DNA from 2 places in the Cloacibacillus evryensis DSM 19522 genome. Region 2 is predicted to be linked to the other one. Evidence: riboswitches for the same ligand, from Rfam matches in the RefSeq annotation. Region 2 holds a riboswitch; the other holds the start of a gene.
The links. A riboswitch is a leader RNA that binds a small molecule or an ion and turns the genes downstream of it on or off. The one in region 2 is predicted to bind cobalamin.
Positions count from the first base shown of each region.

Region 1: linked by a shared signal. The riboswitch ahead of CLOEV_RS02020 (methylmalonyl-CoA mutase family protein) and the one ahead of CLOEV_RS00495 (sirohydrochlorin cobaltochelatase) in region 2 are both predicted to bind cobalamin.

Region 1 covers NZ_KK073872.1:481,473-489,259, reverse strand. Annotated here, with positions in the region: gene CLOEV_RS02040 (adenylosuccinate synthase) at 1-663, opposite strand, end outside; gene CLOEV_RS02035 (GIY-YIG nuclease family protein) at 728-1,018, opposite strand; gene CLOEV_RS02030 (hypothetical protein) at 1,015-1,341, opposite strand; gene glmS (glutamine--fructose-6-phosphate transaminase (isomerizing)) at 1,411-3,237, opposite strand; cobalamin riboswitch at 3,527-3,687, shown strand; gene CLOEV_RS02020 (methylmalonyl-CoA mutase family protein) at 3,824-6,040, shown strand; gene scpA (methylmalonyl-CoA mutase) at 6,041-7,787, shown strand, end outside.
Region 2 covers NZ_KK073872.1:113,331-121,117, reverse strand. Annotated here, with positions in the region: gene cbiB (adenosylcobinamide-phosphate synthase CbiB) at 1-617, shown strand, start outside; gene CLOEV_RS00505 (pyridoxal phosphate-dependent aminotransferase) at 620-1,630, shown strand; gene CLOEV_RS00500 (histidine phosphatase family protein) at 1,627-2,232, shown strand; cobalamin riboswitch at 2,297-2,468, shown strand; gene CLOEV_RS00495 (sirohydrochlorin cobaltochelatase) at 2,627-3,517, shown strand; gene CLOEV_RS00490 (FecCD family ABC transporter permease) at 3,520-4,539, shown strand; gene CLOEV_RS00485 (ABC transporter ATP-binding protein) at 4,506-5,297, shown strand; gene CLOEV_RS00480 (ABC transporter substrate-binding protein) at 5,282-6,133, shown strand; gene CLOEV_RS00475 (SAM-dependent methyltransferase) at 6,139-6,831, shown strand; gene CLOEV_RS00470 (membrane protein) at 6,832-7,725, shown strand; gene CLOEV_RS00465 (precorrin-8X methylmutase) at 7,754-7,787, shown strand, end outside.

The sequences.
Region 1 (7,787 bases), 370 kb from region 2:
AAGGACGTTCTCGCCCGCGCGGACGGCGTCGTATATTTCAAGGAAGGATTCCCCGAGCATCGGCGAGAGCCGTTCGCCCCACTTGAGGGCTCTGTCATATATCTCTTCAAAGTCGAGCGGCTCGGCTCCGTATATCTTAGTCAGGATGTCGTTCTTTATCTTGAGCGTGCGCTCCAGCTTGTCTTTAAGTATCTCCGGGTTGACAAGATCTTCGGCGCGGATGCCGATGCGTTCGTACTTATCGGCGTAGCATGGACCGATGCCGCGTCCCGTGGTGCCGATCTTCGTCCCTTCGCACCGCGCTCCCTCGGCCAGCCTGTCGATCATCTTGTGGTACGGCATGACGATGTGCGTGCCGTGGCTCACGACAAGGCGCGCAAGCCTCTTGCCGCGCGACGCGAGATCGTCGAGCTCTTCAAAGAGCGTCTCGGGGTCCAGCACCACGCCGTTTCCTATCACACAGGTCTTGCCGGGATAGAGGATGCCGGAGGGCAGCAGATGGAAGACATATTTCTCATTACCCACGATAACGGTATGTCCCGCGTTGGCTCCGCCCTGATAGCGGACGACGACGCCGGCCCGCGCGGCCAGCACGTCGACGACGCGCCCCTTGCCCTCGTCTCCCCACTGTACTCCCAGAACGATATCTGTGCGACCTTTCATTGAAAACACCTCTTTAACAGATTGCCAAAAGTTTTATTCCTTGACATTTCTTTCCGAAACTTTGCTATTGTATCCCCTGTAGTTGAGATTCGCAAGTAGTTTTGTCGGAAATTTTACGTATCTTTAAGAGCAGCTTGGCGCGCCGCGGCATCTTTTTTATAAAGGCCTCGCGCGACATCGCCTCCTCTTTCGTCTCATAACTCTCATAATAAAACAGCTCCACAGGAAGGCGGGGCCGCGTGTAGCGGGCCCCTCTGCCGGCGTTGTGGGCCCGCAGCCGCCTTTCCAGGTCGTTCGTCCAGCCGGTGTAGAGGGTGCCGTCGGCGCAGCGCAGGATGTAGGTGTAGGCGCTCATATCGAGAAGGTGCCGGGGGCGTCTCTTTCAAACTTATACTTCTCCGGCCCGTGATGGAAGAGGTCGAAGAGGAAATCCCACAAGCCCTCATCGTCAAACTCCCAGAAGAAATCCCAACTGCCGGAGAAAAGCCAGTAGGCGAGGCCGGTGAAGGCGGAAAAATGCGCGATGAACTCGGCGCTGCTTCCCGCGGAAATATACTCCCGCGCCTGCTCAAGCAGAGGGACCTCCCTCCCGCCGGACAAGGCCCCCACGATAAAGGGGATGCCGGCAAAAAGCACCGCGGCAAGGATCATGAGGATCACTATTTTTTTATTTATCATTGATTATCAGCCTGCCTAAAAAATAACAGGCGGAAGAGCTCCGCCTGCCTTCCTTCAAACTTCTTAAAATTACTCGACTGTGACGCTCTTGGCGAGGTTTCGCGGCATATCGATGTCGCAGCCGCGCTGCCGCGCGATATAGTAGGCGAAGAGCTGGAGCGGGATTATCGCGACAAAGGGGAAGAGCTCCGGCTCCGTCTCCGGCGTAAAGATGACGTGCTTCGTATAGTGGCCGATCTCGCCGTCGCCCTCCGTGGCGATCGCGATGATCGGGGATTTGCGCGCCATCGACTCCTCGATATTGGAGATAGTCTTCTCCCACAAATCGTTCTTCGGAACGAGCGCGACGACCGGCAGTTCCTTGTCCAGGAGCGCGATCGGTCCGTGCTTCATCTCGCCGGCGGGATACGCCTCCGCGTGGAGGTACGATATCTCCTTCAGCTTGAGCGCCCCCTCAAGTGCTGGCGGGTAGGCAAGGCCGCGGCCGATGAAGAAGAAACCGCGCGCGTCGGCGAAATCACGCGCCAGCGCCTCGATATCCTTCTCGTGCGAAAGCACGGTGGCGAGCTTGCCGGGGATATCCATCAGCGCCGAGGTGAGGCGTTTCTCCGTTTCGGGCTTCAAATCGCCGCGGAGCTTCGCGAGATAGAGGCCAAGCAGCGTCAGCACCGTCATCTGCGCCATAAAGGTCTTAGTCGCCGCGACGCCGATCTCCGGGCCGGCGGGAGTGACGAGCGCCTCCCCCACCTCGCGGTGTATCGTCGAGCCGCGCACATTGGTGATCACAAGGCACTTCGCGCCGTGCTCCTTCGCGAGGCGCGCCGCGTGCAGCGTGTCCGCCGTCTCTCCCGACTGGGAGACGAATACGGCGAGCGTCTCGTCGTCTATCGGGATATTCCGGTAGCGGTACTCGGAGGCTACCTCGGTGCGTATCTCAAACCGGCCGAGAGTCTCCATGATACGCGCCGCGACGACCGTCGCGTAGTGCGAGGTGCCGCAGGCGATAAAGTGTATCTTCTTCCATTTCGCGGCCTCTTCCGCCGTCCAGCCAAGCTCCTTGCTGAGGTCGACGCTCTCTCCCGCCACGCGCCCCAGGAGCGTGTGCGCCACCACTTCGGGCTGCTCGTGTATCTCCTTGAGCATGAAGTGCGGATAAGCGCCGCGGTTGGTCATCGCCGCGTCCCAGTCCAGGTGCATCGACGCCTTATCGTGCTCGGCGCCGCTAAAGTCAAAAAACTTGCAGCCCTCTTTCGTTATCTGCGCCATCTCGTCGTCGTCCATGAACCAGACGTCGCGCGTATATTCCAGCAGCGCGGTCGGATCGGAGGCGCAGAACCCCTCATTCTCCGCGCGGCCGACGACGAGAGGGGAGCCTTTGCGGGCCACCCATATCTCGTTCGGCTTGTCATAAAACATGATGACGAGCGCGAAAGCGCCGCGGATACGCTTCGTCAGCTTCACGATCGCCGCCTTCGGGTCTCCGTCGTAGACGTAGCCGAGATACTGCACCGCCGACTCGGTGTCCGTCTCGGTGTGGAACTTTATCCCGTGCGCCTCAAGGTCGGCGCGTATCTCGCGCGCGTTCTCGATGATGCCGTTATGTACGAGCACAACACGATGGTCGCTCGAAACGTGGGGATGGGCGTTGTTCTCCGTCACGCCGCCATGCGTCGCCCAGCGCGTATGGCCGATGCCGAAATCGCCGGTGAAATGCTCCTTAGCGACCCTCTCGGCAAGCTGCGAGACCCTGCCGATGGTGCGGAGCTCCGATATTTTATTATCCTTGATAACGGCTATGCCCGCCGAGTCATAACCGCGGTATTCATGCTTTGCGAGACCCTCGAGTATTACCTTCGTGGTATCCCTGTCCCCTATATAGCCCATGATTCCGCACATTTATCTATCATCCTTTCACCAACTGTTAAGCACTATCTATTCTACAATATTCTCACAGTAAATATAAAAAAAATGGCGGACAAAAATAAATTATAACTAAGCAATCCCCGCGAGTATAAACGCCGATTTTTCAAAGAACTTCAGCTTTCTTGATGAGGCGGCCGGAGAGCCGGATCAAAACTTTCTCGGTCCGCGCAAACCGCCCCGCAATTGACGCGGAAATATTCACAAACGTCAGACAAAAGAAAAAGATTGACGAAACAGACCCTTTAAGCGTATCATAAACGCAGAATGTAGTATTGATGCAGATGCTCGGGAATCAGGTGTAAATCCTGAACGGCCCCGCCACTGTAACCGTGACGAAACCGCGATGCCACTGAGGCGACTCAGGAAGGCGCGGAAAGTAGGATGAACGGAAGCCAGGAGACCGGTCTGCATAGAGGTTGCGGCAATCCCTGCGCGGGCGGGGGTCGTCGAGTGCGTTTAGAAACACCTTTATCTACTCGCCGACAACTTTTGCAAGACCGCCCGCAGGCGGTCTTTTTTGTTTGCCCGCTTAAACTTTATCTGGAAGGGAAGCTGTAATATGAACGAAACAGAGGTGAAAATGAGCGAATTTCCGCCTGTCTCCTTTGAAGAGTTTGCCGTTCCCACACGCGAACAGTGGTACGACGAAGCGGTGGCGGCCCTCAAGGGAGCTCCGTTCGACAAACGGATGTTCACGCCGACCTACGAAGGCATCACCCTTGAACCGGTCTATACGCTTGCCGACAACGAAGAGCTGCTCAACATCGGCGGCATGCCCGGAGAACCTCCGTTCCTGCGCGGAACAAAGAGCTCCGGCTACATCGCCGAGCCGTGGAAGATCGCCCAGAGTTCCTCGGACGTGCTGCCTGAAGAGGCGAACGAGGCCGTGAAAAACGAGCTCCGCAAAGGCGCCACCATCCTGAACTTCGAGCTCGACGACTGCACGAAGCTTGGGCGCGATCCCGACCCGGCGCTCTTTAAAGACGACTACCGGGGACTTTCGCTGACGACGCTCCGCGACGCGGACGAGATGCTCAAAGATCTTGATTTTACGAAGGTGCCGCTCCACATCTACGCGGGAGCCTCCGCCGTTCCCGTGTTGGCCCTCGTCGCGGCTCAGGCCAGGGCCGCCGGCGTCAAAGAGAGCCTCAAAGAGGCCAAAGGCTGCGTCGGAGCCGACCCCCTGGGAGAGCTTGCCGAGCGCGGAAACCTCCCGCTGCCGATCGACGAATTCTATGATGAGATGGCTCTCGCCATAAAATGGGCGGAGGAAAACGCCCCCAAGCTCAAGACGATATTGGTGCGCGGCGACGTCTACCACAACGGCGGCGCGAGCGCCACCCAGGAGACCGCCTACGCTATGAGCGCGGCGATCGCCTACATCAGGGCGATGCGCCACCGCGGCCTTGAGCCGGAGACGGTCATGCCGCACATAAAATTCAGCTTTTCCATCGGCACCAACTTCTTCATGGAGATCGCCCGCATCAGGGCGGCGCGCACCGTCTGGGCGCAGATCGCCGAAGCCTTCGGCGTCGATGCCGACGGACGGGGCAAAATAGACATCTTCGCGCGCACCTCGCACTTCACCTCCACCGTCTACGACCCCTATGTCAATATACTGAGGGCGACGACCCAGGCATTCTCGGGCGCGGTCGGCGGTGTCGACTCGATGCAGGTCAGCTGCTTCGACGACGCCATCCGTCCAAGCGGCGAGATCGCGAAACGCATCGCGCGCAACATTCAGATAATGCTCCAGACCGAGTTCGACATGCTCCAGCCCGTCGACCCGGCGGGCGGCTCGTGGTATGTCGAGCGCCTCACGACACAGTGCGCCGCGGCCGTCTGGGCGCTCCTTCAGGACGTCGACGGCGAGGGCGGGATGTACTCCGCGCTGAAAAAGGGCGCCGTCCAGGGCGAAATAGAAAAAGTATTCAAGAACCGCCTCAAGAACCTCGCCTTCCGCAGGGACAGGGCGGTCGGCACCAACATGTACCCGAACACGCTTGAAAAACCGCTCAAAAACATGTTCCCCGGCGGGGAAAAGCTCTACCGTGCGAGAAAAGCCTCCGTGGACAAGTTCCTCGAACTCACGGACAGGCAGCACGCCGCCGAATGCCTCGATAAGATCATGGAGAACGTCCACGAGGGCGACGCGAAATTCGTCGACGCCGTCATCGAGGCCTTCCTCGCGGGCGCGACCGTCGGCGAAGTGAGAAATGCGCTCAACGACGGCTTTGAAGGTGAAGAAAGCGTGAAGGCCGTCGGCACCCACCGCTGGACCGAACAGATAGAGGCGCTGAGGAAAACGACCGAAGAGTTCGCCGAACGTACCGGCAAAAACATCCGCGTATTCCTCGCCAACATGGGGCCGATCCCGCAGCACAAGGCGCGGGCCGACTTCAGCGCCGGCTTCATGGAAGTCGCGCACTTTGAAGTGCTGAGAAACAACGGCTTCCCCACGCCGGAAGAGGCAGTCCGGGCCGCCGTCGAGTCTGGCGCGGAAGTCGCCGTCATCTGTTCCGCCGACGACACCTACCCGGAACTCGTGCCGCCCGTGGCGCGCGGCATCAAAGCCGCCGCGCCGGAGATGCGCGTGCTGCTCGCGGGAGCGCCTGCCGCGGAATACAAAGATACATACGTCGAAGCCGGCGTGGACGACTTCATCCACGTCAAGGCGAACTGCTATGAAATACTCAAGACGATACAGGAAAAAGCGATAAACGCCTCCGGCTGCCGGACGGCGGAGAAAAATCCTCGCAAAGGGGAGGGACTCTAAATGTCATCTTCAAACCCCGATTTCACAAAGATCCCTCTGAACATGGAACCCAAAAGGGCCGTGAGCTATGAGGAATGGAAGAAAAAGATCGAAAAAGAGACCGGCAAACCGTTTGAAAGCCTGATGCACCGCACGATGGAGCAGATCGAAGTCGCCCCGCTATACACCAAGGCCGACTACGAGGGCATGAGCCATCTGAACTACGCCGCGGGGCTGCCGCCCTTCCTGCGCGGGCCGTACCCCACCATGTACGTCACGCGCCCCTGGACCGTGCGCCAGTACGCGGGCTTCTCCACCGCCGAAGAAAGCAACGCCTTCTACCGCCGCAACCTCGCGGCGGGGCAGAAGGGGCTCTCGATCGCCTTCGACCTCGCGACGCACCGCGGTTACGACTCAGACCACCCGCGCGTCGTCGGAGACGTCGGCAAAGCGGGCGTCGCCGTCGACTCCATCCTCGACATGGAAATACTCTTCTCCGGCATCCCGCTGGGGCAGATGTCCGTCTCCATGACGATGAACGGCGCGGTCCTTCCCGTCCTCGCCTTCTACATCGTCGCGGCCGAGGAACAGGGCGTCGACAAATCCGTGCTCTCCGGCACCATCCAGAACGACATCTTAAAAGAATTCATGGTCCGCAACACCTACATCTACCCGCCGGCGCCGTCGATGAGGATCATCGGCGACATCTTCGCCTACACATCGCACAACATGCCGAAATTCAACAGCATCAGCATCTCCGGCTACCACATGCAGGAGGCGGGAGCGACGGCCGACATCGAACTCGGCTACACGCTGGCCGACGGCCTCGAATACATCCGCACCGGACAGGCGGCGGGACTGGGCGTAGACGACTTTGCGCCGCGCCTCTCCTTCTTCTGGGCGATCGGCAAAAACTACTTCATGGAAGTGGCGAAAATGCGCGCCGGCCGTATGCTCTGGGCCAAGATCGTCAAACAGTTCGGCCCCAAAAAGGCCAAATCGATGGCGCTGCGCACCCACTCGCAGACCTCCGGCTGGAGCCTCACGGCCCAGGACCCCTTCAACAACGTCGCGCGCACCTGCGTCGAGGCGATGGCCGCGGCCCTCGGACACACCCAGTCGCTCCACACCAACGCCCTTGACGAGGCCATCGCGCTGCCGACCGACTTCTCGGCCCGCATCGCGCGCAACACCCAGCTCTACATCCAGGACGAGACCAGCGTCTGCAAAGTCATCGACCCGTGGGGCGGCTCCTACTACGTGGAGGCGCTCACCGACGAACTCATCCGCCGCGCCTGGGCCCATATACAAGAGGTCGAATCCCTCGGCGGTATGTCGAAGGCCATCGAGACCGGGCTGCCGAAAATGCGCATAGAAGAGGCGGCCGCGCGCCGTCAGGCCCGCATCGACTCCGGCAGCGAAAAGATCATCGGCGTCAACGCCCTGCAGCTTGAACAGGAAGACCCGATCGACATCCTCGAAGTCGACAACAGCGCCGTCCGCGACGCGCAGATAGCCCGTCTGGCGAAGCTGCGCGCCAACAGAAACCAGGAAGACGTGAAAAAATGGCTCACGGCGATCACCAACTCCGTAGAGACCGGCGAGGGCAACCTGCTCGAGCTCGCCGTCGAAGCGGCGCGCGCCAGAGCGAGCCTCGGTGAGATCTCCGACGCCGTCGAAAAAGCGGCGGGAAGACACAAAGCGGTCATCCGCTCGATCTCCGGCATCTACAGCAGCGAATTCGCCGAAGAAGAGATCATCGAAGAAG
Region 2 (7,787 bases):
ATCTCGAACGCGCGCGCAGGCAGGTCGGACGCATCGTCGGGCGCGACACGGAACGGCTTGACGCGGCGGGCGTCACGCGCGCGGCGGTGGAGACCATCGCCGAGAGCTATATCGACGGAGTCGTCTCCGTGCTCTTCTGGATGACGGTCGGCTCCTTCTTCGGACATGCCGCGATATTCGCCTGGCTCTTCAAGGCGGCCTCCACGATGGATTCGATGGTCGGCTACGACGACGAACGGTATCGTGATTTCGGCTGGGCGGCGGCGAAGCTCGACGACCTCCTGAACTTCATCCCCGCGCGCCTCGGCGCGCTGATCGCCGTCGGCGCGGGAGCGCTCGCCAATATGGATTACCGCCGCGCCTGGCGCGTCTTCCTGCGCGACAGGCTGAACCATAAGAGCCCGAACAGCGCCCACGGCGAGAGCGTCTTCGCGGGATTGCTCGGCATCCGCCTCGGCGGCGGCGCCTTTTACGGCGGCGAATGGGAGGCGCGTCCGACGCTCGGCGACGATCTGCGCGAACCGGAACCGAACGACATCCTGCGGGCTCACTACATTATGGATGTTTCCGCGGCGCTCTGCGCCGTGCTGATCTTTGCGACAGAAAGGTTTGTTTGACGATGGAATTCCGGCCGCACGGCGCAAATCCCGAAAAATTATATCAACAGTTCGGCATCCCGATGCCGGAGAGGGTCTTCGATTTCAGCACCAACACGAACGCGGTGGCGCAGCGCGGGGGCTTTTCGCCCGACCTGCGCGCGGCGCTCGAAGATTATCCCGACGACGACTGTGCCGCGCTGCGCGCGTTTCTTTCAAAGACGACGGGGGCCGCGCCGGAAGATATCCTCGTGACAAGCGGCTCCAACGAATCGATCTATCTTATCGCCTCTTATGAAAAGGATAGGAAGAATCTTATTCTCCAGCCAACTTACGGCGAGTATCTGCGCGCGCTTGAAAATTTTGGCGCGGCCCCCTGCAACATCTTTGACCTCCGCGCCGCAAAGCTGCCGCAAGGGGGATCTGTCTGGCTCTGCAATCCCTGCAACCCGACGGGGAGCTTCATACCGGACGCCGAACTTGACGAGATCGCGGCCAGCCATCCGCGGACGCTCTTCATCGTCGACGAAGCCTACCGCGATTTTATCTGGACCGAAGAGGAGCCGCTCCCATACCGGCCCCACCCCAACGTCATACGGCTGCGCTCGCTCACCAAGACCTACAACCTCTGCGGCGCGCGCATCGGCTATATCCTCGCCGACGCCTCGGTGACGGAGAGGCTGAAAAAACGGCAGCCGAGCTGGAGCGTCAGCGGCCTCGCGCAGCAGGCGGCGCTTTTCTTCCTCGCGGACGACGCTCTTCTGCGCCGCACGCGGGATTATTACGCGGCGGAGATGCCGCGGCTCATCTCCGCGGTAAACGGCGCGGGCTTCGCGACGCTGCCGACCTGCGTCAACTATTTTCTGGCGCGGACGGATAACGACGAGAAGCTCATCCGCTTTTTGCTCGAACGCGCCCTCGTCGTGCGCCACACGAGAAATTTTCCCGGACTTGAGGGAAAGTTCGTGCGCATCGCGGCACGGACGAGAGAGGAAGACGACCTGCTGACCGACGCGCTGAGGGACTACCGGTGAGGATCTGTCTCATCCGCCACGCGCTGTCTCTCGCGAACGCGGAGAACGTCTGGACGGGACAGCGCGATGTCCCCCTCTCGCCGCGCGGCGTCGCCGAACAGCGGGCGATATGCGCGCGTTTCGCATATCCGCGCGCGGAGTTATACTTTTCATCGCCGCTCGCCCGCTGCACGCAGTCGCTTGAGCTGATCTACGGACGCGAGGCCGATTATCTTCCCGCCGCTCTCTCCGAATGTTCGCTCGGCGTCCTTGAGGGCAGGCCCTACACAAACCTCGACGACGATCCGAACTACACCGCCTGGCTCGCGGCCCCGGACAGGCCGGTAGAGGGCGGCGAGAGCTTCAACGGTTTCACGGAGCGCGTCTGCGCCGGCTTCGAGGCGCTGCTTTCGCGCTGCCGCGCGGCGGGAGTTTCAACGGCGGCCGGCACGATGCACGGCAACGTGATGCGCGCGCTCCTGCACCGCTTCGCCGACAGGAATATCCCGCACGGCGAGTGGCGGATACCGAACGGCGGCATGTACGTCCTTGACTTTAAGACGGACGGTTCGGCGGCGTTATGGAGCACGGCCCCTGATTTTCTCTTTGCGCAGGAGGATTAAATTGCCCCGGCGGCACAAAAACTACCTGTCGCACACGGCGGCCATCTGCTATAATGACCGAAAATCGAATATTATCTTTCTCAGTAAGGGAAACCGGTGCGGATCTTTCCAATGCCGGTGCGGCCCCGCCACTGTAGCTCGGACGAAAGCGCAAAGAAGCCACTGGAATTTTTCCGGGAAGGCGCGCTGTCAGGATGAAGGGAAGTCAGGAAATCTGCTGAGGAAAGGTTTAGGGAAGGGGGTCTGTTTGCGCGGGCAAACGTCTTCGCGGCATTTGTTACAGCTTGCCATAAGCTGACAGGGTAATGACTCGGAGGATCGCTTCCGGGTCATTTTTTATTGGACCCAGAATTTTTCTGGATTGGCGATGATCGAAAGGATGGAAATATTTCTCATGAAATCGTTTGTAATAGCTCTCGTAATGCTCACACTGGTAATGTCCGGCACGGCCTTCGCCGCGGCCCCGAAGGACAAGCCCGACAAGAAGGGCATCCTCGTCGTCGCCTTCGGCACCTCGATGCCGGAGGCGAAAAAGGCGATCGACAACCTCGTCGACTCGACGAAAAAGGCATTCCCCGACACGGAGGTGCGCCTCGCCTACACGTCGAACATCATCCGCCGGAAGATCGCGAAGGAACAGAACCTCAATATCCCGACGCCGACCTCCGCTCTCGCGCAGATGAACGACGAAGGCTTCACCCATGTCTATGTGATGCCGATGCACATCATCCCCGGCGAAGAATATGACGACATCGCGGGCCTCGTGAACGGCTTTGCCGCGGTAAAGGGCAAGTATGAATTCAGAGACTTGAAGCTCGGCAGCCCCTACCTCTCGTCAGCCGCCGACTGCGACCTGATGGCCGACATCCTCATCAAGCGTTTCGCGAAGGATCTCGCGAAGAAGAACACCGTGATCGTCCTCATGGGCCACGGCACGCCGCACCACGCGGCAAACGCGATGTACAGCCAGCTCCAGCTCTCGCTCGATAAGAAGGCCCCCGGACGCTTCGCCCTCGGCACGGTCGAGGCGGCTCCGATGATCGAGGACGTGATCGCGCGCCTCAAGCATGACAAGAGCGTGAAGACGCTCGTCCTCTCGCCGCTGATGATCGTCGCCGGCGATCACGCGAACAACGACCTCGCCGACAAGGACGATCCCGAATCATGGTACAGCCAGCTTAAAGCGGCCGGATACAAGGACGTCAGGACCTTCCTCGTCGGACTCGGCGAAGACGCGGATATGGCCCGCGTATACGTCTCCAAGATCAAGGATATGATGAAATAAGGATGACCGGCGCGGCGGAACTCTCGGAGCATAGGCGGCGGCTTTTCGTCAAACGGCTGCGCCTCGCGGCGCTGCTCTCCCTGCTCTTGCTCATCGCCGCGCTATGGCGGCTCGGCGCGGGCGAGTGGGATATTCCCGCCGCCCGCGTCGCGGCGCTTTTGAATCCGTTTTTAGACGAAGCCTCGCGCGCCTCGCCCGAGGCTCTCGTCGTCCGCAGCGTCCGGCTGCCGCGCTTTCTCGCCGCCGTCGGAACGGGCGGGCTGCTCGCGGTGGCGGGCGCCGTCCTGCAGGGGCTGCTGACGAACCCGCTCGCCGAACCATACACGCTCGGGATCGCGGCGGGCGCGGCCTTCGGCGGCGCTCTCGGCTTTTTCTTCGGTTCGTTCGCGGTGACGCCGCTGGCCTTCGCGGGAGCGCTGGCCTCTCTTTGGCTCGTAAGCGCCATCGCGGCGCGCAGCGGAGGCGGCGCGGCCTATATCGTCCTCGCGGGCATCATCACGAACGCGATACTCTCCGCGGGAGTCACCTTCCTCAAAGCGATCGCCGACGACCGTCTCAGCGCCATCGTCCTTTGGCTCATGGGCAGCCTCTCGGGGGCCTCCCCGCTTGCCGCCCTCTCGGTCTGGGGCGCGGCCTTCATCCTGTTCGTCCCCGCCTTTATCTACGCGCGCCAGATCGACGCCGTCTCGCTCTCCGAGGGACAGGGGGCGCTGCTCGGCATCGACGAAAAAAAGCTGCGCGCGCTGCTGCTCGCCGTTTCGTCGCTCGCCACCGCCGCCGCCGTCAGCTTCTTCGGGATCATCGGCTTCGTCGGCCTCGTCGTCCCGCACCTCATGCGCTCCCTCACGGGGCCCGCGACGAGGCCGCTGCTCATCTTCAGCTTCCTCGGCGGCGGGCTGCTGCTCGCGCTCGCGGACGGCGCGGCCCAGAGGCTCGGAGAACTCCCCGTGGGCGTCATTACGGCGCTCATCGGCGGCCCCTTCTTCTGTTGGATACTGATGAGCCGGAGGCGCGGCGCGTGAGCCTCTACACCTTCCGCGGACTCTGCGCCGGTTACGGCGCGAAAAAAATAATCGACGGCATCAGCGGCGAGATAGAGCGCGGGAGGATCACGGCGCTCATCGGCCCCAACGGCGGCGGCAAGAGCACGCTGCTGCGCGCGCTCGGCGGCCTCGGAAGCTACAGCGGCGCCCTCGCGTTCGGCCATCGCGAAGTGAGCGGCATCCCGCGCCGCGACTTCGGACGCCTGGTCGGTTTCCTGCCGCAGAACATCAGCGTGAGGGCGGCCTTCTCCGTCTACGAGATAATCTCGCTCGGCCGCCTGCCCTTTCACGGCGCGCTTGAACCGATGAAGCCGGAGGACGACAGGATAATCCTTGAAAGCGCGGAGCTCGCGGAGGTCGGCCACCTGCTCTTTCGCGCCGCGACGGAGCTTTCGGGGGGCGAACGGCAGCGCGTGCTGTTCGCGATGACACTAGCCCAGCAGCCGGAGCTGTTCCTGCTCGACGAACCGACCTCGGCGCTCGACCCGAGCCATTCGCGCCGGATCTTCTCGCTGCTGCGGAAGCTCGCCGCGGAGGGCAGGAGCGTCGTCGCGGCGGCGCACGACCTGAACGGCGCGATCTCCTGCTGCGATGATTTTATCGCGCTCAAAGAGGGAAAGATCGTCGCCCGCGGCCCCGTCGGGCTGCTTGACGAAAAAATTTTACAGGAACTTTACGGCATAAAGTTCCGCCGTTACCGATCGGAGGATGGAGACACAGCATGGCACCCAGAATAATCCTATACGTTCTTATCATATTTTTACTTTCGCCGTTTCAGGCGGAGGCGGCGGCAAAACGCATCGTCTCGCTCTATCCCGGCCACACCGACAACATCGTCGCGCTCGGCGGGGAAAAGAGGCTCGTCGCGGTATCGAAAAACGACGATGACGACATGCTGCCCGACCTGCCGCGCTTTTCCGCGAAGAGCGGCGCGGAGGAGATACTGGCGCTGAAGCCGGACCTCGTCCTGACGCGCGGCCTCGCGGAGCGGCAGAATCCGCAGCTCCGCGGCGTGCTAGAGCGCGCCGGCGTGAGAGTCGTTTCGCTGGAACCGCCGCGGTGGGATGATTTCGCCGCCTATCTGCGGGAGCTCGCCGCGCTGACCGGAAGCGACCCGGCGGCGGGCGAGTCAAAGTTGAAGAAGCTCCGCGGCGCGATCGCCGCCGAGGCGGCGAAAAAGTCCAAAGGCAAAAGCCCCGCCGTCTTTGTGGAGGCGACGGCGAAGGAGCTGCACACCTGCTCGCCCGATTCGTGGGCGGCAAAGCTCGTTGAGCTCGCGGGAGGACGGAACGCCGCCTCCGACGCGCAGCCGGTCCGCAAGGGCAGCGCGATCGCCCCCTACGGCCTCGAGCGGATACTAAAGGCCGCCGCCGCGGGCGAAATAGACGTATACTTGGTACAGCAGGGAACGATGAACGCCGCGGACAAAGAATCCCTCGCGGCGCGCCCGTGGTATCCGGCGATAAAAAAGATAAAGACGGCCGTCGTGCCGGAGGGAGAGCTGAGCCGCCCGTCGCTGCTCGGGCTCGAAGCCGGCGGACGGCGGCTGATAAAAATATTCTACGGAGAGTGAATGCTTTGAAATTTACTGTTGTCGGCGTGGGGCCGGGAGATCCCGAGCTCGTCACGCTCAAGGCGCTGAGGATCATAAAGGAGGCGGACGTCGTGCTGACGCCCTATTCGCCGCGCGGGAAGTTTTCCGTCGCCGAACAGATAGTGCGCGCGAACCTCCCCGATACAGAGACGACGCCCATCACCTTCCCCATGCTCACCGACGCGGAGGAGCGCGAGAAGTTTCTCCTCGGCGAGCTTGAGCGGATCGGCGCTTCATGGCGCGGCGCGAAGAGCGCCGTGCTGCCCGTCATCGGCGACTCGGCGCTCTACGCGACGGGCTCGTATCTGTTCGACGCCTGGAAGAAAATCGCGCCGGAACTCGAGCTGTCGCTGGTGCCGGGCATCTCCGCGCACCAACTGGCCGCTTCGCGCATCGGCTCCTTCCTCGCGATGGGAGAGGATATCTTTTCCGTCGTCCCCTGCATCGACGACCGCGAAGGGATCGTGGCGGCGCTGCGCCGCGCCGATTCCGCGGCGCTCTATAAACCCTGCATCCTGAAAGAGGGACTCGCCGGGGTGGTCGCGGAGGCCGGCCCGTGGCGGCGCATGGCGCGCATCGACCGCGCGGGGCTCGCCGACGAAAAAATATACGAGGGGGAAGCGGCGCTCACGCCGGCGGAAGAGTACCTCTCGATACTGCTGCTCTGGCGGAACTAGATGGACTGGCGCGGCCTTGTCGCGGGCGAGCTGCGGCTCACCTTCGACATCCTCTTCGGGCTCCTGATAGGCTTCGCGGTCTTAAGAAGCGGACTCGCCGACAGGCTCATGCGGCGGCTTGTGCCGCATCTGCGGAAGGCGGGCATCGGCTCGGCGCTCGGAATGGCGCTGACGCTCTCCCTCGGCTCCGCGAAGGCGGGCGCGGCCTTTATCGCCTCGGCGCTCGACAGCGGGGATATTTCGGAGCGTTCCGCCAAGTGGGGGACGCTGCTGCTCTCCTTCCCCGCCTACCTGCACCGCTGGCCCTCGACGATGGTGATGGCCGCCTCTATGGCGGGAGCCTCGGGGGCGATATTCGGCGCGATACTGCTGCTGCGCAGCGCGGCGCGCTTCGTGCTGATATTGTTCATCCTCAAGCGCGGCGGCGAGGCGGAAGAGGCGGCGGAGGCGAGGCAGGAGGGGAGCGCCCGCGATATCCGCTTCAACAAAAGGCTGCTGAAGACGCTGCCGGTCGCCTGGCTCTTCTTCGCGATCGCCTATATGCTCGTGCCGTGGGCCGAAAGCGCGATAAAGGAGTGGCTGCTCGCGGGGACGATCCTGCCCCTCGCGGCCCTCACGGTGGCTGCCGCCTCCATCGCGCACGTCTCGGCGGCGCTCGCGCTCGCCGGGGGAAGCCTCGCCGCGGGAGAGCTGACGGTGGCGCAGGCGGTCTTCGCGCTGCTGCTCGGCAACAGCTTCGGCATCATCACCCGGCTCTTCCGCGCCAACGCCGGATACTACTTCGGCCTCTTCCGCAAGGAGACGGCCCAGTGGCTGCTCTTTTGGAATTTTGCGACGACCGCGGGCTTCGCGGTGCTGTCGATAGCGCTGGCGGCGCTGCCGCTCTTATTATAAAAATATTTACGGACGGGGTGTGACCGATATGAGGCCAAACGAGATAGAAACAGCAAGCATGA